4 regions of the Paenibacillus sp. J23TS9 genome follow, and region 1 is predicted to be linked to each of the others. Evidence: a T-box and tRNA genes for the amino acid it is inferred to sense, from the RefSeq annotation. Region 1 holds a T-box; the other regions hold tRNA genes.
The links. A T-box is a leader RNA that pairs with one kind of tRNA and senses whether it is charged. The one in region 1 lies ahead of leuS (leucine--tRNA ligase), so its partner is inferred to be a tRNA-Leu.

Region 2: it encodes a tRNA-Leu, which carries the amino acid that the T-box ahead of leuS (leucine--tRNA ligase) is inferred to sense. The anticodon was not compared.
Region 3: it encodes a tRNA-Leu, which carries the amino acid that the T-box ahead of leuS (leucine--tRNA ligase) is inferred to sense. The anticodon was not compared.
Region 4: it encodes a tRNA-Leu, which carries the amino acid that the T-box ahead of leuS (leucine--tRNA ligase) is inferred to sense. The anticodon was not compared.

Annotation. Positions count from the first base shown of each region.
Region 1 is NZ_BOSG01000001.1:217,722-222,935, reverse strand. Features, by position in the region: gene leuS (leucine--tRNA ligase) at 1-1,831, opposite strand, end outside; T-box leader at 1,977-2,221, opposite strand; gene KJS65_RS01080 (asparagine synthase) at 2,466-2,624, shown strand; partial or broken gene KJS65_RS01075 (PhnE/PtxC family ABC transporter permease) at 2,756-3,364, opposite strand; partial or broken gene KJS65_RS29675 (carbon-phosphorus lyase complex subunit PhnI) at 3,366-3,518, opposite strand; gene phnH (phosphonate C-P lyase system protein PhnH) at 3,506-4,114, opposite strand; gene phnG (phosphonate C-P lyase system protein PhnG) at 4,127-4,552, opposite strand; gene KJS65_RS01060 (GntR family transcriptional regulator) at 4,576-5,214, opposite strand, start outside.
Region 2 is NZ_BOSG01000001.1:2,890,812-2,896,025, reverse strand. Features, by position in the region: gene KJS65_RS13575 (xanthine phosphoribosyltransferase) at 1-81, shown strand, start outside; gene KJS65_RS13570 (hypothetical protein) at 166-495, shown strand; gene KJS65_RS13565 (hypothetical protein) at 602-817, shown strand; gene KJS65_RS13560 (YhjD family protein) at 953-1,387, opposite strand; tRNA gene KJS65_RS13555 (tRNA-Leu) at 1,585-1,668, shown strand; gene KJS65_RS13550 (divergent polysaccharide deacetylase family protein) at 1,794-2,699, shown strand; gene KJS65_RS13545 (N-acetylmuramoyl-L-alanine amidase) at 2,674-3,378, opposite strand; gene KJS65_RS13540 (YqzE family protein) at 3,611-3,796, shown strand; gene KJS65_RS13535 (hypothetical protein) at 3,858-4,847, opposite strand; gene KJS65_RS13530 (YqhG family protein) at 4,989-5,214, opposite strand, start outside.
Region 3 is NZ_BOSG01000004.1:270,129-275,342, forward strand. Features, by position in the region: cyclic di-AMP (ydaO/yuaA leader) riboswitch at 164-374, opposite strand; gene KJS65_RS22840 (glutathione peroxidase) at 826-1,320, shown strand; tRNA gene KJS65_RS22845 (tRNA-Leu) at 1,413-1,495, opposite strand; gene KJS65_RS22850 (helix-turn-helix domain-containing protein) at 1,654-2,007, opposite strand; gene KJS65_RS22855 (nitrogen regulation protein NR(II)) at 2,251-2,868, shown strand; gene KJS65_RS22860 (MarR family winged helix-turn-helix transcriptional regulator) at 2,963-3,472, shown strand; gene KJS65_RS22865 (MFS transporter) at 3,484-4,710, shown strand; gene KJS65_RS22870 (DUF2804 domain-containing protein) at 5,186-5,214, shown strand, end outside.
Region 4 is NZ_BOSG01000001.1:2,972,121-2,977,334, forward strand. Features, by position in the region: gene KJS65_RS13970 (phosphate ABC transporter substrate-binding protein) at 1-480, opposite strand, end outside; gene KJS65_RS13975 (LysR family transcriptional regulator) at 678-1,616, shown strand; tRNA gene KJS65_RS13980 (tRNA-Leu) at 1,760-1,843, opposite strand; gene KJS65_RS13985 (glycoside hydrolase family 65 protein) at 2,059-4,401, opposite strand; gene KJS65_RS13990 (carbohydrate ABC transporter permease) at 4,450-5,214, opposite strand, start outside.

The sequences.
Region 1 (5,214 bases):
CATAAATGCGGAGCGTATCTGCGCCATAATTCTCAACAATTTCATCGGGATTGATGACATTGCCGCGGGACTTACTCATTTTCTCATTATTTGTTCCAAGAATCATGCCCTGGTTCACCAGCTTCTGGAACGGCTCCTTGGTGCTGACAACGCCCAGATCATATAGAACCTTATGCCAGAAGCGTGCATACAGCAGATGAAGCACAGCATGCTCAACTCCGCCGATGTAGAGATCTACCGGCATCCATTCGCGTTCTTTCTCCTTCGAAATGAGCTCCTCTTGATTATGAGGATCAATAAACCGCAGGTAATACCAGCAGCTGCCTGCCCATTGCGGCATGGTGTTCGTCTCGCGGCGTGCTTTCATGCCGGTCTCCGGATCCACCGTCTCAACCCACTCGGTTACGTTCGCAAGCGGCGATTCTCCTGTGCCAGATGGTTTAATCTGATCAATATCCGGCAGCATCAAAGGAAGCTGGTCCTCCGGAACGGTCTTCATGGTGCCGTCCTCAAGATGCAGGATCGGAATCGGCTCTCCCCAATAGCGCTGGCGGCTGAACAGCCAATCACGCAGACGGTAGGTAGTTTTCCCTTGGCCATTTCCGTTTTCCTCAAGCCAGGTAATCATTGCAGGGATGGCTTTTTCTGTGCCCAGGCCGTTCAGGAAGCCGGAGTTGACATGCTCTCCTTCACCACTGTAAGCCTCTTCCTGCACATTGCCGCCTTTCACGACTTCAATGATTTCTAACCCGAACTGCTTCGCGAATTCCCAGTCGCGTGTATCATGGCCTGGAACCGCCATAATAGCGCCTGTTCCATAACCGGCAAGTACATAATCGGCGATCCAGATTGGCAGCTTCGCGCCATTCACTGGATTGACCGCATAAGCACCTGTGAATACACCGGTTTTGTACTTAGCCAGATCCGTACGCTCCAGGTCGCTCTTACGAGCCGCTTGATCCTGATAAGCTTTTACAGCTTCGAGCTGATCCGGCGTTGTAATCTCAGCTACCAGGTCATGTTCAGGAGCGAGCACGCAGTAGCTGGCGCCAAACAGGGTATCCGGACGGGTAGTAAACACGGTAAGCTTACCTTCATGCCCTTCAATATCAAAGTTCACTTCAGCCCCTTTGGATTTACCAATCCAGTTGCGCTGCATATCTTTAATGCTTTCGGACCAGTCCAGTTCCTCCAGATCCTCAAGCAGACGTTCTGCATATTCGGTAATTTTCAGCACCCATTGTCTCATCGGCTTCCGGACAACCGGGTGTCCACCGCGCTCGCTCTTGCCGTCAATAACCTCTTCGTTTGCAAGCACGGTACCCAAAGCCGGGCACCAGTTCACAGGCAGTTCAGATACATAAGCAAGGCCTTTATTGTACAGCTGGATGAAAATCCACTGCGTCCATTTGTAATAATCCGGGTCTGTCGTGCTGATCTCGCGATCCCAGTCGTAGGAGAAACCCAAAGATTTGATTTGGCGGCGGAAATTGTTGATATTCTTTACCGTGATATCACGTGGATGTTCACCTGTATCGAGAGCATGCTGCTCTGCAGGTAGTCCAAATGCGTCCCATCCCATCGGATGCAGCACATTGTAGCCGCGCATTCTCTTATAGCGGGATACAATGTCGGTTGCCGTATAACCTTCAGGATGTCCTACATGGAGGCCCGCACCGGATGGATACGGAAACATATCCAGCGCATAAAACTTCGGTTTGCCAGATTCCTCTCCCGTTTTAAACGTATGATGCTCATCCCAATACTTCTGCCACTTCGGCTCAATTGCCTGGGCCTGATATCCCTGAGCCTGCTGCCCATTTTCACTCATAATCTGATGTCCTCCTCATACAGTCAGGCGGCCTTGCTACAAGCCGCGATCCAATACTCTTTTTTCATTAATCTTAAAACTTCATACGCCGTTCCTTTCAGAACGGAATCCATTAAAAAAACCCCTGCATCCATAGCGTATTAGCGCTAGGGACGAGAGGTTTGATTCCCGTGGTACCACCCTAGTTAGCGGAAAATATACTTTATTCTCCACTCCCTTTGCACCCTTATCGGAGGTGAGGCGATGGTTCTTCGCGCCGAATCATAAACATTCCGCGTTTCAAACCATGACTCCAAGGCGAGTTCATTCCGCTTCGTCAACCGGCTTGCACCAACCGCCGGCTCTCTGTGTGACACCGCTGAAACTAATACCCCTCATCATTGTCAGAAGTTATTGAATTTGATCAAATCTATAGATTGAGCTAAAGATTGTCTCGTTTTTAGTTCATTCTACGTTAAGTAAAACTACATTAAGTCATATTATATATAAAACCGTCAGGACAGTCAATCGGGTGCATGCTGCGATCTCCGGCATTTACCTTCACCCTCGGCGCGATAAGAGCGTATATTCGAGAGCGCTTTCTGCATACTAAGCATTGTCTGTCCAAACTTATTGAACCAGGGGGAGTGTTCGTATGCGTGAAGGTTTGATTCCTGCCGTTCTTGGAACTGTAGTCTCAGCTTCTGGCGCCGCGCTGCTCGGCAGCAAGTATAAGCTTGCCGCCACGGGAATTCTAGGTTTCGGCCTGGCTCATATCGTGCTCGGGACGATCGATCTGATCGAGCACCGTTAATTCGTTTGGAAGACCGTCCGGAAGCTTTTCGCGCTTCGGGCAAAAAAACCTTGGACATCTGCTGTCCAAGGTTCTTTGTATGCGCAGACTGCTTCATTCACATCGATATCCTGCCTTGCGGCTACCAGATTTTATCCCTGCTTCAGCTTTCTCTTCGCGCGGTTTGCGACGATTTCCAGCAGAATGGCAAAGCCCAGGATAAAGTAGGTGATAGCTCCGATTTCCTGCAGATCGAAGTAGAAGCCGCTGGCCATAAACATATCGTAGCCGATCCCTCCTGCCCCAGCCGCCGCTCCCATCGCAATAGCGACGGAGAAGTTGATTTCGAACCGGAGCAGCGTCCATGACATCAGATAGGATAACGAAGACGGTATGATGGCTTGAAACACGATTTGCCACCAGTTCGCACCGCTCGACTTCAGCGCTTCGATCATCCCCTTGTCCATTTCCTCAAAAGCTTCCGAGTAGGCCTTGATCAAATAACCAATGGAGTGAAAGGTCATGCCGATGACGGCAGCGACGCTGCCAAGACCCGCTGCGACGGCGAATATCAGTACCCACATCACCGTAGGTACCGCTCGGATAAACGCAACCAAGCTTTTAATGATGGCGGCTGCAAGCGGTGAAGACAGGTTGCGGGCTGAGAACAGGCCGAGAAACAGTGCAATGATCGCTCCGAACAAGGTCGCAAGAAAGGCAAGACCCAGCGTAATCAACACTTCGAACAAAGCCGAGGCGAAGGCTCTCCGACATGATCTGGTCGATCAACCCTCTCATCCCGCCTTCGATACGGCTGACGTCCAAAACCTTTCCTTGCTTAATCCGCTCGAATTTGATCCGCTTCAGGGATTCCTCGATCGCCAGCGTTCCGCCTTTTACCGCTACATATCCCATAGAAGCACCTCCCTCTCCTCGATTTGCGTCGTCCGGGGCAGGCATAGCAAATTATTGTTTTCGTCAACGACCAGCATATCTAGACCCAGAGGGTACTCCGCATTTTTCTCCGCCCGCGCTTCAAGCCATCCGGGAGCCAGTGAGATCCGGACAAAGCTTTCGTTCTCGATGCCCGGGCCTTTGAGGCTGAGCTCAAAATCTCCGGACAGCTCTCCCGATTCCACGATCACGGTGGCAGAGGTATGCGGGTCTTGCAGAGTGCCGAGTTTGGCGCTTTGCAAAGCCTTCAGCAGATCCCCTTCATTTGCATCATGCAGGATAAAAATATAATCCGCCTTCTCCGGCTCTGTCCGGGTAGCAAAGGTCAGCTGGTTCAGGAGCCGCGTAAGCTCGTGTTCCCGCTGCGAGTAGATGCAGAAGGTAACCTCCGTATCCAGCAGCATCAAAGCGAGCACCCAGGTGGCGGGCAAACCGCCCCATTCGGCATCGGCATTGTCCGCTTCAGCCGTCAGATCCGAGATCCATCCGGGTCTCGATATGGAGTCCACCACTTTGCGGTAGGCTCGCTGTATATCATGAACCGCGTCAAAGTTCATCGCTCTCTCCCCCTAATCCTCATCCATCGTTTCAAAATCGACCTTCGTTTTGGCGATTTCGCTGAAAACCCGGCTGCGCATGGCAACGATCCGGGCTTCTTCGGCAAGCAGCGCCTGATCCCATGCCCTTGTCTCCTCCAGTCCCGCCTGATACGCCGCGTCGATGATCGCGAGCTGATACGCCAGCTCATGATCATGCCCTTTGACCAAGCCGATGCCTAAGCTGCCTCCGACCTGTGCCTTGCATTCACTTACCAACACTTCTCCCAGATAGAATAGGCTTCGCTTAGCGGTCTCTCTCACTTTGACCATGACCAGTCCCTGGCTCGGCTGCTCGACCAGCTTCACCTTATAACGGTCTGCAATGTCCTGCGCCATGCTGGTAGCGAGATCCCTGGAGCCTTCAATCAGAATTTCGGTCCTTTGTCTTCGTTTCATCCGTTCCAGACCTCCCTAATCGTTTAAAGCTCGTACGTAAAGTAGTCACTCCGGTACATAATCCTCGTATATTCAAGTGGTCTGTTCGTCAAGCTGTCCAGACAGCCGGTCTCCACCACGAGCAGCGGAATAAGGCTGGTGCAGGCAAGCAGCTCCCTCTCGTTCCTCCCGGGATAGGTCACACTGAGCAGCGTCTTCATCGACTCGAACCCCGTATAGCCTCTGCTATGGTAGTAATCGAACATCGAGGTGATTTCCCTGCCCGTCTTCCCAATGTCCGGGAACATCGACTCAGCCACATACGACGCGTGAATCGCAATCGGACAGTTGTCGATGAGGCGAAGCCTGCCAATCCGGAACACCCGCTCTTCAGGCTGCGCTTCAAGCGCTTTATACACTTTGTGGTTATACTCGATGGGGTCGCAAAAAATGTTGCGTGATTGATAATCATATCCCATCTGGATCATCTTCCGGCTGAAGCTTTCGTTGCCCGAGAAGAGTAGCGGGATGCGCTGATGCTGGTCGCGGACAAAGCTGCCCCTGCCCTGCCTGGAGTATACATATCCGAGGTCCTGCAGCTTTTCATAAGCTTTCCGGGCAGTCATACGGGGCACTTTGAACAGCCTGGCCAAATCGTTCTCCGACGGCAGCTTGTCATCCGC
Region 2 (5,214 bases), 2.7 Mb from region 1:
ATACGTGAACAAGGCATCCGGCTTGAATCGCTGGTACGGATTGAGTCTCTGGATAACGGCGCTATAACTTTTGCAGACTAATCGTCCAAATATAAACAATTCCTTTCAAGTAGCGTTATTTTCGCTTATAATATACTTGAGATCACGAAGAGGGGAGGCAGTACAATGGGGAAAGAACCGGTAACCGAGCAGTATTTTGTCGATAAACTGGCTGCAGCTAAGGATCATTTTGAACGCGCTTTGGATTGTAAACATACGGAGTTCGATGATCTTTATCCCTATATTATGGAGCATCCTCAATTTTTCTGGTACAAACGCTATGTCGCCTGGTCAGAGCTGCTGACCATCGTGCGTATGTGTGATGAGCTTGACTTTTCCTGGAAGGAATTGTTTAACCCTCATCAAGTGGAGTATGTAGAAAAACGGGTGATGTCTTCGACCGTTCTCGATTTTTGGTTTGAGAAAAATGACAGCAGAGAACATGCGCAACGTTAATTTGCCGTTTAGATAATAATTCAGGCAGGAATCTGCTGCAAAAGATATGACCTAAATGGGCCCATTTAGGTCTTTTTTTGTGAGTAAAGGAAAGGAGATGGGGATGATGATTACCGATGAGCAGTTAAACCAGTACCGACTTTCCGGAGAGATGGTTAGGGTGGTTCGCGATAATATGGAAGCCAATGATGTCAAAGGGATTGTGGTCGCCTGGAACGAAGAGCAGGTGATGATCCGCCGCCGCAACCGGAAGGTGGTTAAGCTTGACCGCAGCTACATCTATGAGCCAGTGGACGAGCCTCGCTCGAATCCTGAAGCTTAATGAAGCTCGCTCCAAGGGGAGTGACCGACCAGGAAATGATAGTGACAAATTCGATCCATATAAAGCTCGAACAGCCGCTTTGTCCACTCAGGCCTCGCTTGATGGTTAAGCGGCTTTTTTGAGTGCTGACCATCTTTACGTAGGAGAAATGGTGAATGTGGAATGAGGTTCTGGCGCATAACCAATTGGCTCAGAAGAAGGCTGTAGGCCTAAATAAGCTTTCATTCTGGCGAGCATCTCACTGCGAAAAGCTGGCCATAAAATATTCATTTCTCCTGTATATCCTCTGCATACATATTCGGCCTCAATTCCACGCTCATTCTGTGCGACTTGGTACACTCGAATTCTGCGGTTTTTAAATTCACGTTTGACCTCGGTCAGAAGCATCAAGGTTTGACGGTCACCCTTAGCGAGTACTTCCATGTACAGCTCCGGGGTTTTAAACACACCACTTTCCTTCATAATTCGAAGGTCCCGCTCAAATACTTTATGAATGAACTGCAGGAGCAGGAAGCTTTTGATTAGCGACAATTCTTCACGTGTTATGCCTGGAGCAGTCAATGAAATCACCGCCTTATACGAACTTGTGTTCTTATTTTACCCGTTATACTGTATTTTAATCAATACTTTTTTGATTGGTATTTTTCTCCCAAATCATCCACTAATCATTTTTTCGAAGAAAAGTGTTGACTATGTTTTATTGGTGTGATAAGATATATCTTGTCGCCGCGAATGAGTTTGAAACGACAAAGCGACATAATACATATGCGGTCGTGGCGGAATTGGCAGACGCGCACGGTTCAGGTCCGTGTGGGCTAACCCCCGTGGAGGTTCGAGTCCTCTCGACCGCATCCTATAAAAGACGTTTTGGACATAAGTCCAAAACGTCTTTTTTCATGTGAATACATATTTACTCCTGCTTTCTCAAACAATGAGGTAAACGATAAACGTTGCAACAAGAAGGAGGAAGAAAGGCTTGAAATCACGGAATATATACGAATGGAGCGTCTGTATTAAGGCGGCAGGACTGGCTTTGCTCCTCATATCCGCATCGGTATCTCCGGCATTTGCCGAACTTTCCGAATCAGATAAGTACAGTGTGAACATTGGAATACCTTCAGGGGAAGAACAGAACTCGCCAAGTCAACAAAGTCCTGCGAAGAAGGAAAAAAGAATAGCTGTTATTATTGATGATTTTGGAAACGGACAAGGTGGGACGGAAGAGATGTTGTCTATGCCCATTAAGCTGACTGTAGCGATCATGCCTTTTCTGCCCACAACTCGCAGTGATGCTGAGCTTGCCCATAAGAAAGGCTATGATGTTATTGTTCATATGCCGATGGAACCCAAGCAGGGCAATCCCAAGTGGCTGGGTCCAGGAGCAATCACAGCCAATATGAGTGATGATGAAGTACGCAGGAAGGTTGAGGACGCCATCGATAACGTTCCATATGCCATTGGTATGAATAACCACATGGGGTCGAAAATTACAGGCGACGAACGGATCATGTCTATTGTGCTTAAAGTGTGCAGGGAGAGAGGTCTCTTTTTCGTTGACAGCAAAACGAACTACCACTCAATTGTAGGCAAGCTTGCTGTGAATATGGGAATGCCGCCGGTTGCCAATCATATTTTCCTTGATGATTTCCATACTGCCAGTCATATCAGCAAGCAAATGAGGGCAGTGGAGGATTTTGCCAAAGAGCATGATAACTGCGTGACCATCGGGCATGTTGGAACCCAAGGCAAAAAAACGGCCGAGGTATTGAGAAGCAGTGCAGCCAGCATGCAGGGCCGTGTGACCTTTGTGGGCATCAGTGACCTGGTGCGGGATATCTGGGGCTGGCAGCCTTCTCCTATATTACCGTCAAATAATAACTGATTCCATTTGCAATGGCCTTGGCAATCTTCAGTTGTTCTCTACGGTCTGTCAACATATTGCGATCCTCGGCATTGCTCAGAAAACCGGTTTCGACAATGACTGCCGGATCGGCTACCTGGTTAAGCAGGTAAAAGGGTCTTCCATGTTTGATGGAACCTTTATTCCCGTAAAGCTGATCCAGCTGCTGCTGAATGGCTGAAGCAAGCAGGACGCTGCGACCTTCATCCTGAAAGAGGACAAGTCCGCCGCGCTTGGATGTATTTCGTCCCCAGTTTACATGCAGACTCACGACAACCAGCGTAGGAATCTGCTGGCTAAGCTCCTTCCTCTGGGCCAGATCACGTTGATGTCTGGATCGGCTGTTTAACCAGTGATTATCATCGCTGAGGGCATAATCACCTGTCCGATTTAATACAGCATGATAACCTTGACTGCGCAGCAGCATGAATACCTTTTGCGCGATCGCAAGATTGATATCCTTTTCCAGAATGTTCTGAAACGAGGTTCCTCCGTCAATACCGCCATGACCTGCATCAACAATGATGACATCCCGCGGGAATGCAGGATGTTCTTTTACCTCTTCGGACGGGCCGGACTTCGCCATGGCCTGTACGGGAAAAGTTAGGACAAGAGATGCCGCAATAAGGGCGGAGATGGTCAGCTGCAGAAGCTTATTCATACGTAAAGGCCATCCTTTCATGGATTAAAGTTCTTATTTAAAGGTGCTGATTTTTCCAATAAACTCTAGTACAGCTTTATAATGTGCAAAAATCGGAAATAAATGCATTTAACGGAACTTAAAAAATAAAGAAGTGCCAGAGGAATAGAGGATATGCGTCCAAAGTACGGTTCGTTTAAAAAGCTGCGGATTTGCACAAGCTATAAGCATCAAAACTTCGGGGGGATGCACAATGGCCAGCGGAGATGAACTTGTAAAATACATTACCGAGCGTGTCGTGACATTCATCGAGACACCTAAGGAAGAGCGGCTTCGGCACACCAAGCCGAGGGAGCCTTGGGGTGAAAAATGGTTTGGTATGATACCGTTAGGATTGACGCTGATGAAGCGGCAACCTAGAAAGAAAAAGAAAATATAGGGCAAATCAAAAAGACGCCAAGACCGTATTTCAAACCGGCCCTGGTGTCTTTTTTAATTTGTTACATATGGGATAAGTTCATACTGCGAAATTCGCCATGCGAAAGGAGTGCGGAAGCCGGTAAATAACGGGTGCCGGCCGCTCCTGATGCAGCATAGAGTACAATTCCTTTATTTTCTGTTACCGACCAAGAGTGGAGACCGGTGATGGCAAAAGGCGCGCCATAATTCGCATTATGGCCTGGGGAAGTGAACACAAGACTGCTTTGCTCCGATTTGACAGCCTGCATCAGGTCATTCGTTCCCTTCAATGAAAGCTTAGGCGATTTGAGCCATAATAGGTTGTCGTATGGATCGCTGTCCCGCTGCTGTTCAGGCAGAATTGTGCTTGTGAGGTGAATTCCAGGATGGGGAGTCAGGCCGTCGTTTTCCATATCCGCAGCAGGGGCTGTTTCTAAAGGCAGCTCCTCAGCGATTATTCCATGAATATAAACCGCCTTTTTGCCTGGTACTGAGACTTTCCATACCGGCAGCAGTGTAGAATACTGGGCATCGATACTTGTACCTGCCGGGAGCTTGGAACCTGCGGTCAGGATGCCAAGCTGCTTCAAACGGCTATAAAGGGCCTGGGAGTTATACGGCATGGATTCATCCCGGCCGTACTCACTCAACATATAGTTCCCATCGTCAGTCGAAGTCAGAATTAAATAACCGATGGGTTTGCCATTTTGGCTTACCGTAGCCAGCCAGCTGCGTGTGCCCGGGCCCAGAGGGTCATAAGAGATACTCGCATTTTTCCACATGCCAAACGAATCCTGCCCGGATAATTCATTAACCACATCCTTCGTAAAGCTTTGCAGTGAGGAAGGGACAGCGGCCTTCTTTTGATCGAACACCATATTTTTCAGAGCAGATGCTGTATTTATAGAGATACTTTGCTTGACAGATGTGACTTTGCCCGATGCTTCCGCTGTACTCATGCCATTCGATAGAAGGCACTCTGCAAGGAGAAGGACTATAGCGGCTTTCGTGGTGAAGGAGAGAATATTCATTCAATTCACCTTTCTTGTGTTTCAAAGTTAATTTTAATTGTAGGGGACAAGCTCTGAAAAGGCTGTTGCAAGCTGTCGCGCAGCCATATGATTATCCGGTTCTATTTTTGCCTTCTTTTAGCGAGGAAGGTCTAATAGCATCTAGCGGGCAGACCGAAGGTGAAACAGACCGCAGGTTATGGCGGACAAATGTACCTTGGGCTCGTATTGCCATGTCGTTTCACTGCGTCTGTTGCCGTATTGCTCACGGATCCCTACCAACTTTTCCTCATCCGGCTCTTTGAGCAGATCCTCATAATAGATGTCGATCACAGCAAGCTCTTCACTCAGACGTTCTTTGGCTTGCTCAGCCCAACCATAATCCATG
Region 3 (5,214 bases), on a different contig from region 1:
TCAATTGACGTACTTTCACAGAAGACAGACCGCGATTAGCGGAAATTTTTCTTGCAATATCAGGAAGTAATGGCTCTGTAGTTTATACTTTCTGATATTATAAAAAACCACAGAGGTTAACTGAACCCCTGTGGTCGATAGATATCGATCACAAGTTTCATCATTCCTCTCTCAAACAACGCTTACGAGGTTAGCTGACGGATTCGAGCGGTGAGAGTCGCTCTACCCGCGCCCGGATCCATGGCATCCGGTCACAGGATTCACCCCTGCGGTATCACCTGTCTCCGACTCTCACACCGGACAACTGGAGTACGCGCGATTGGTTCCCCCGATTCCCACCCATAAAGAGAGTGAAAATTCAGCGATTCAAAAATGGAAACGTCTTGAATTACGATTTGAATCATACACCCGCGTGCAATTAGTGTAAAGGTGGTGTGAAATCGCTTATCGCTTAAAATAAGATCATTTCAGCTCAGGTTATCGCTTACAAAAGTTTATATCTCCTTTTGGCTCTCGTATCCTCTCTATTTCACCTGTTTATATTAAACGGATTAGAGCCTTCCATTCTTCTTTCTGTCAATGAACACTGTATTTTCATAAAGTGACGTGAAGCAGCGCCAGAGCGAGCAAACGGTTGAAAAACAGCTGCTCCAACCGGCAGTCAGGCAGCCATGCCCTGAAAACGGATATTAAGGTGATTCCAGCCCTCTGCTGAGTTTGGCTGAGGCTTATGTTTCATTGTTCTGATCGATACGTAAGATTGAAATGAATTGATTCATTGTATAAAATTAAGTTGTATAAGATATAAGGAAGGGAGGAAGGAAAATGTCTGTGTACGACTATCATGCCCGCACGTTGCAGGGCAAGGAAAAACCTTTATCCGACTATCAGGATCAAGTGCTGCTTATCGTAAATACGGCAAGCAAGTGCGGGTTGACTCCCCAATATCGGGGGCTTCAGGAGCTGTACGAAAAATTTCATGATCAGCATTTTGAAATCCTCGGATTTCCCAGCAACCAGTTTGCGCATCAAGAGCCGGGAGGCAGCGAGGAAATTGCGGAGTTTTGCCAAGTCAATTACGGCGTAAGCTTTCCCATGTTCGAGAAAATCGATGTCAAGGGCGATAACGCCCATCCGCTGTTCAAGCATCTCACCGAAAAGGCGCCTGGCGTACTGGGCTCCAAGGCGATCAAATGGAATTTCACTAAATTTCTGGTCGACAAACAAGGGCGGGTTATTAAGCGCTACGCACCACAAACGACACCGGATAAAATTGAAGAGGATATTAAAAAGCTGATCGGGAATTCTTCTTCCAATTAAAAACAACGAGCGGCATATAATTTCGTATATCTGCTGAAAAAACAAAAAGATCCTTGCGGGAGCAAGGATCTTCTTCGTGTTCTTACTATAAATGCGGTAGAGAGGACTCGAACCTCCACGAGCATACGCCCACTACCCCCTCAAGATAGCGTGTCTGCCATTCCACCACTACCGCGCAGTGATAACTTTTTCAGCAACTTTTTTATTATATACCAACAGCCCGAAAATGTAAATAGCTATCCTGAAAATTCAATGTATAGACGGCAGGACCCGCTCTCACTAGCATCAAAATGACAAGTCCTGCCTTACGGTTTCTCATCAGAATAAAATACGTTATTGATCAAAAGATTGTTGTTTTTTATAGCGGGTAAAACTGATATACTCCTTAATAAACTCTTTTTCTTTTTCGGATAATAAGACGCTGGATTGATCACATTCGTCCCATACGTATGTACTCCTGTTTTCCTTTATAAGAAAAGACTCCGGTTCTTTGCCCAGAATGAGCCAATCCAAGCTGACGCCAAAAAACGAGGAAATTTCAACGAGCTTATTCGTGCTTGGTGTTGATTTACTCCTTTTCCAGTCTCCCAGATTGCCTGTACTGATCCCCAGCTCTTCACAAAATAGCTTCTTCGTCATCCCCCGCATTTTAATTAACGATTCAATTCGATCGTAAATGGATTGCATATAAGACCGCCTTCCAAATCGTCTTCCGACGACGCATATAAGTAATTATATTCTTGCAAAATTACGTAAAGACGTATATACTCTCCTTGCTATCGCAAATGATAACATATTGGTAATTGTATCATTAATTCCACCCTTTTTACCATTATTCTCCGCATGAACTGCAACTCCCCCGTCAAACTGGACGAGCATGCCGCACATCGATATAAGCACTTCCAATTCATATAGAGGGAGCGACTTTATTTGTTTAATTCAGGCATTAGTATTCTTGAAATCATACATTCACTAAGACAAGCCATTGCGGTTGTCAACCCCAAAGGCTACATCCTTTCTGTCAATCATGCCTGGGTTCAAAATTCGAGTGAAGGCGGCATACCTGCATCATTCAACTGGACGGGAATTAATTTCACACAAATATTTGCGGCCCTTTCAGAAGCTGAAGGACGTTGTCCCAACGCGCTTGATCCCGTATTGAACGGGACTAGCCCGCTTTTCCGCACGGAGTTTCAATCCTCTTTCGAGCGGAGCTTAAAATGGTTCTTATTCGAAGCCACCACGGTTTATTATGAGGATTCGCACACCGTCAAAGGTATGATCGTTTGCCTCACCGATATTACCCAAAGCAAGATGCTAGAACAGGATTTAATGGAAGCGCTGACTCAAATCCGTACCCTGCGCGGTCTACTCCCTATTTGTGCGGTATGTAAAAGAATACGGGATGAGGACGACATCTGGAATTCAGTGGAAAGCTTTCTTGAAAAGCACACCCATGCCGAGTTCACCCATGATATCTGCCCGGAATGTATTCGTCGTTTGTATCCCAAGTATTCATCCGTACTCGATGGCCCCTCCTATTCCTAGTGATAAGTAAATACCCACATATAATCTGCACTCCTTCAGTTCAACATCATAAAACCCCGCTCTCGTTTTCATTCCTTCCATTTGGAAAAAATGATTGACGATTTTCATTGATGTGAATATAATTGTCTTGACAATTATTTTGAAGGAGTGTTTTGCTCTGAGCAGATTCACATCAACCCATCAATCCATCGGATTCCGTTTTGGCAATATGTCACGTAAAATGTCCGCTCTTTTTGCAGGCAGACTCAAGCCTTATGGCATTACCCCCGAGCAATGGACCGTTCTTTACCAGGTATATCTTCAGGAAGGAATTAACCAGAAGGAGCTTGCCACGAGATCCGGTAAGGATCAGCCTTCCATTACGCGTATTCTGGATGTGCTCGATAAAAAAGGCTTCATCCAGCGTAAACCCGATCCTGGAGACCGCAGAGCCTATTTGATTTACGCTACTTCGGCTGTACAAGAGCTAATGAACGAGACCGTACCGCTGGAGCTCAGCCTGAATGATGAGCTGATCGCCGGCATTTCAGATGAACAGTTGCAAACGCTGGATCAAATTATGAAACAGATTAATGCTAATATCGATCGAATTTTTGTAGATTAGAGGTTACAACCATGGAAGACATCAAAGAAAAGCTATGGACGCGGGAATTCGTTATGCTCACCGTGTGCAATCTACTGCTGTTTTTAAATTTACAGATGGTCTTATCGCCACTGCCAGGCTATGTTAAAGAGCATTTTCATGCGGGAGCCTTTACGGTAAGCATGTTTACGACCGTATTTGCTTTGTCCGCCATTATTTCACGTCTCTTCTCGGCCAAGGCACTGGAGAAAGGCAAACGCAACACCATCCTGTTTCTCGGTATCATTCTCGCGTTTCTCGCCACCTTGGGTTACCTATGGAGCGGAACGCTAGCCTTGCTTCTGTGCATGCGGATCCTGTTCGGTGTAGGCTTCGGGATGGGCAGCACCACGCTTCCAACGATGGCATCCGGGGTAATCCCGATTCGACGCCTAGGTGAAGGAATGGGCTACTTTGGACTTTCTACCAGCATCGCGCTATCCCTCGGACCCGTAATCGGCAGTATGCTGCTGGAAAAACAAGGATTCCCGTCGCTGGTATACGCTACATTGATTGTTATCGCCCTGATCTTCCCGCTGGTATATCCGCTGGCCAAAAAGGTGAAGCCACCCGTTTCGGCGTCCCTCCCCCAGGAATTCACAGCCGTTCCGCGTAAAAAGGGCTTTCCCAAAACACTGCTCCTGCCAAGCTTGCTTAATATGCTCATGTCCGTCACTTACGGCGGTCTGCTCAGCTTCATCAACCTGTTCGGCAAAGAAGCGAGTTTGGCCAATGCCTCGCTCTTCTTCCTGTTTAATGCAGCCGCTGTAGTTCTCATCCGGCCAATATCCGGTAAAATCTATGATAAAAAGGGACATAAAGCGCTGCTCATCCCTGCGGCAGCATTCCTGATCGGAGGGCTCTGGCTGCTGTCCTATTCGACTTCAACCGGATTTCTCGCATTGGCTGCGCTTTGTTATGGTCTTGGCTTCGGTACAGCCCAGCCAACCCTGCAATCCTGGATGATTCAATTGGTTCCCCCACAACAGCAGGGCATGGCCAACAGCATGTATTTTAATTCGCTTGATTTAGGGATCGCCGTAGGCGCCTTAATTCTCGGACAGATCGCATCCTTCAGCAGCTACGGATCGATGTACCGGTATTCCTCCCTGTTCCTTGGTATCTTTATTGTATTGTATGCTCTGTATCTGCTAACCCGATCCAAGGACGGAAGCAGATTACTGAAAGCTTCCGCAGACAATCGAACGATGGAGAGATAGGACTTGCTTCCCCCTTCTGCATAAAGGCAGAAGGGTTTTTTATAGTAAAAATCAAAATCTGCAGCACATGTGACGCTCCTCCTTGCTCTGCTATTCTACCTACAATTAAAATTTATGGTGATTCTTGGTACTGCTATCCCATATAATGTTCACAGAAGGTCCGCTATAGAGATAAGTGTTCAATTATATTGGGGGAGCCGTGAATGAATAACAGCATTTCAAAAAGAAATTGGCTGCTCAATTGAATTCTCGGAATGAGCGGACAAATATGCTGGAATATCAAGAACTCTTGGTTTAACACGTTCGTGTACACCAAGATCGCTAAGGATCCGGCGATCATTTCCAGGATGGTTGTTGTAAGCGCTGTCATGCCGTCGCTGGCGACTTTCGTCATAAGAACATGGAGTGATCTTGCATGCAAGCGAAAGCCATTTATAGCTGCCTGGTACCCATTACATAAGGAGGATCTAAATCTATGAACAATCATCGCATTACGACATTTTC
Region 4 (5,214 bases), 2.8 Mb from region 1:
AACTTCTTTCCAGTTCGTCACTTTACCTGTGAAAATATCTACCAGCTGTTGTTTCGTCAGGTTATCCACGCCTGCATCCGGATTGGTCACCGCAGCCATAGCCACGACAGCTACTTGATGATCAACCAGATCTTTCGCTTCATCCTTCAGCTTCTCTTCTGCAAATACGTCGGAGTTACCGATGTCAGCTTGGCCGCCGGATACTTGAGTCAAGCCAGTACCGCTGCCGCCGCCTTGCACTTGCACTTGAATTTTGGAATACTGGGATTCAGCCATGAACTTTTGTGCCGCTTGTTCAACCAGTGGTTGAAGCGCCGTCGAGCCTACTGCCAATACAGAGCCGCTAAGCTCAGAAGATTTATCGTTATTCGCCGTTCCCGAAGCGCTGCTGTCCTCTTGGGTATTCTTGCTACCACAGGCTGCCAGCATAACCACCAGTGCCAACGTACAAATCATAAGTAATGGTTTTTTGAGTTTCATAATCTTTTGTTTCCCCCTGTTCTGTGTTTGTCATGGCAACTCTATTACGTTACCGACAAATTCATTGTAGTTCTCTATCATTTTGTAAAATGACGTGTTTTGTTAACTTAAAAATAAAAATCTATACAAAATGTTTATATAAACATAGATTAATTCTATAATTAAGGTATAGGACGTGATTTAAGGAGGGAATATCATTGAATTTGTTAAAACTACAGATTCTTGTATTCATAGAGAAGCTTAAAAAGGTCACGGATGTGGCAAGAGAACTGAATATGAAGCAGCCCACCGTAACCTTTCATATGAAAAGCCTGGAGGAAGATCTCGGAGTCGCGCTGTTTGAGGCAAAAAGAGGCAGAATTTTGTTAACGGAGGCCGGCAAAGCGTTGTATCCTTACGCGGTTAAGATGACTGCCATGGCTGCTGAGGCCAGAAAAGCCGTACAGGATTACACGGATCTGAACAAGGGGCATCTGCATATCGGGGCAGACAGCATGATGGGTACTTATATCCTTCCCCCTTTGATCAGCGGCTTCTGCAGCCAGTATCCGGGCATTCAGATCGAGCTCAGCATCAAGCCTACCCGTAGGATCCGGGAGCTGCTGCTGGGCCAGGAAGTCGATTTGGCTTTCTATTATTCAGGGCAATCCCCAACGGAAGCGGTAAAGGCATTAACCGAAGAAACAATTATAAAAGAAGATATAGCCGTAATTTTTTCCGGAACCCATGCCTTTGGCGGTCTCAAATCGCTGACGCAGCAGCTGATAGCCCAGCAGTTTTTCGTTCAGCATGGCGAAGGATCGTTTATGATGGAGTATGCACGCTCCTATGCAGCTGCCTGCAACATTCATCTATGGGAGCGGGCGGTCTCCGATTCTCCGGAGATTATTAAAAGCATTGTGCAATCCGGTGATTTTATCAGTATCTTCCCGGCATCTGGCATACAGCAAGAACTCGCAACCGCTGTTCTTAAGTCGCTGCCGCTGCCCGGACAACCCGAACCGGCCGTGCATGGTGTACTCGCGTATGCAGAAGACCAGCCGCGCTCTCCGCTCCGGGAACAGTTCAAACAATATGTGCGTCAATTTGTAAATACCGATTCAATAAATAAAGGGCATTCTCCTCAGATCACTTAGATCCTGAAGAGATGCCCCGTTTGTTTTATTACTATGTTTATAAACAGCCGTGAACTTGCTCCGGCTCCTCTCATAAGAATTCTAAGTTTAATAACAAAAACTGCCGTATCCTATTGGATACGACAGTCTTGTAAATCATGTTATGCGGTCGAGAGGACTCGAACCTCCACGGGGGTTAGCCCACACGGACCTGAACCGTGCGCGTCTGCCAATTCCGCCACGACCGCATATTGGCGAATGTCTTTTGCGAAAGCACTCTTTCGCGGCGACAAGATAGATCTTACCATGGCAAGCTAGTTAGCGTCAAGCATTTTCACAAAAAAAGTTTTAAAGATGACAAATGACCTCTTCCGCTTGAAAAAAAACGGCACAGGCCCGTTTACGACTGCAGTTTTGCAGCACTAATGGCCATGCCGTTCTTATCTTTTCTCTAAAACGAATTCTATGATTCTACTACGATGGTTTCCTTCGATGATAGAGTTATGACTACTCCTCTGTGCCTGAACGAAACGGAGTCCTCTGAAAGCAAGGTGTAGCTTGTATTCTGCCGTCCCATGCTGACCTTGAGCAGCTGTCCTTGGTACATCACTTTGAAGCTGCAGCTATCCCACTGTTCCGGAAGCACAGGACTAAAGCTGAGCGAGCCATCCGTCAGACGCATGCCTGCAAAGCCATGGACGATCGACATCCATGAGCCTGCCATCGCAGCGGTATGCAAGCCGTCCTTGGCATTACGATTAATGTCATCCAGATCCATTCGAACGGTCCGGTCGAAGTAGGCATATGCGCCCTCCAGATCACCGATTTCCGCACATACAATGCTGTGTATACAAGGAGACAACGATGAATCATGGGTGGTCAGCGGTTCGTAATATTGATAGTTTCTGATCTTCTCCTCCAGAGTGAACAGCTCGCTGAGCAGGAACATCACCATTACCGTATCCGCCTGTTTAAGCACCTGATGCCGGTAAATGACGAGCGGGTGATAATGAAGCAGCAGCGGATACTTGTCATCCGGCGTATTTTCAAAATCCCACTTTTTCTTCATTAAAAAGGTGTCGTCCTGCGCATAAATCTCCATCCGTTCATCATAAGGCACAAACATACGGGAGGCAGCTTCTTGCCAGCCCTCTATTTCGGCCTCATCCAGGCCGATGGCCTGCTGGATCCTCTCATATTCTGCCGGATAATCCCGGCGCAGAAGATTTGCAGTTTCTGCTGCATATCTCAGCTGGCTTTGCACCATCAGGTTCGTGTAGGTATTGTTATTGACGATAGCCGTGTACTCATCCGGGCCTGTGACACCATCGATGCAGAAGGCACCATCTCTGGCATCATTAAAGTAACCAAGATCAAACCAGAATCTTGAAGTCTCAAACAGGATTTCAGCTCCCTTGCTGACCAGAAACTCCTCATCTCCCGTAGCCTGAACGTACTGTCTGATCGCGTATGCGATATCCGCATTGATATGCATCTGTGCCGTTCCCGCCGGGAAATAAGCCGAATTCTCCTCGCCATCAATCGTACGCCACGGATACAGTGCCCCTTTTTGGGACATCACGGCCGCGCGGCTGCGCGCTTTATCCAGCGTGGCATAACGAAATTCCATCAGCGAACGGGCAATCTGAGGCTGGGTGTAAGTGAAGAACGGCATCATATACATTTCCGTATCCCAGAAATAATGCCCTTCATATCCTTCGCCGGTCAAACCCTTGGCACCGATGTTCGTCTTACCGTCCCGCCCCACCGACTGCAGCAGCTGGAAGGCATTGAAGCGAATTCCCTGCTGTAGTGCGGGATCTCCCTCGATTTCCACATCGGCATGCTGCCAGAAAGCGTCCAAATACTTCTCCTGCTCGGCCAAAAGTCTCTCAAAGCCCAGACTGGAGGCCAAAAGATGTGTCTCGGCAGCCAGCTTCTCAAGATCCCCGCCTGCCTCATCCCTTGAGGTGTGATAAGAAATATACTTGGTTAAGGATACTTTTTCACCAGGAGACAGTTTGACTGTGAAGCTGGTTCCGATTTTTTCCTCGCCCATCATATTCTCGGTCTCAAAGGCTGCACCCGCTAACTGATGACTGATGGCGGTAAGCAGCTCAAAGCCTGTATGACGGGTTCTCTGCTTCAGCAGTGACAAATCACTGACATGCGCCAACTGCTCAAGGATTAGACTTGGCTCACCGCCTCCAGAACCAAGACGAGGATCATCCGTTACTTCCGCTTCCTCGATTTTTCCGTCCATGATAGAGTTCAGGCGGATATCCCCCGTATAGCTGATAGATTCGATTTCAACCTGTATCGCAGCCAGATGCTTATGCGGCAGTGAAACCAGGCGCTTGAAGCTTAGCAGCACATGCCCCCCTGAAGGGGACTCCCATTCCACTTGCCGCTGCAGAAAGCCACGTTTCATATCCAATTCCCGCTTATACAAGATCACGTTTCCCGAATGGAGATGAAAGGGATCATTCCCAACCAGCACCCCGACACACTGTGCGTTGGTCACGTTCAGCATGGATTGATTCCGGGAAGGATAGCCGTAGGCTCCTTCCGGATAAACAATCGGTTTGGAATCGTAGAATCCGTTGATGTAATTGCCTGTGACGGATTTGCCCTTTACTCCCTGATAACCTTCCTCAAAATTGCCGCGCATTCCGATATATCCATTCCCCAGAGCGAATACGCTCTCACTTCTTTGATTATTTTCATCATCATAGGCTTCCTCAGCCAGGCTCCATGCCTGGAAAGGATACAGTGCCTCTGGACGCTGGTATGCTTTCATTTTCATCTGTCTTGTCCTCCTATCTAAAAAGGGCACTTGAATATGGAGTGCATATTAACCTTTGACCGATCCACCCATCAATCCTCTGACGAAATACTTTTGCAGCAGGAAGAAAATGGCGAGCGGCATCAGCATGGAGATAAATGCAGCGGATGTGAGCAAATGCCAGTCGTTTCCGCGCGAACCCACGAGATCGGCAATTTTCATCGACATTACCTGTACACCAGGCTGGTTGCCGATAAAGATCAGGGATACCAGGTAATCATTCCATACCCACAGGAACTGGAAGATCCCGATGGAGGCTAGCGCTGGCACCGAAAGCGGTAAAATCAATTTACTGAAGATGGTAAAATGGCTTGCTCCGTCCATAAAGGCGGACTCGAACAGATCCTTCGGCAGCTGGCTGATAAAGTTATACATAAAATAGGTGACCAGCGGAAGTCCAAAAGCTGAGTGCGCAAGCCAGATGCCGAGATAACTTCCGTTCAGTCCAAGCGAAGTAAAATCTTTGAGCACCGGAATCAGTGCAACCTGAAGCGGAACGACCAGCATCGCAATAATAACGACGAATAATGTTTTTCTTCCCGGAAAACGAAGCCAAGCAAAAGCATAAGCGGCAAAGGATGCGATCAGAATAGGAATGACCGTGGCCGGTATAGCAATGGTCAGCGTGTTCCAGAAAGCTTGCGAGAGACCTGTGCCCTTTTCCTTCGTTTCGCTGCCGTCTGCCCCTTTCAACGTGTATTCCTTACCCGAGATAACATTCTTGTAGTTGTCCAGCGTCAGTGTGGAGCTGGCAACCCAGCCTTGCTCTTGGAC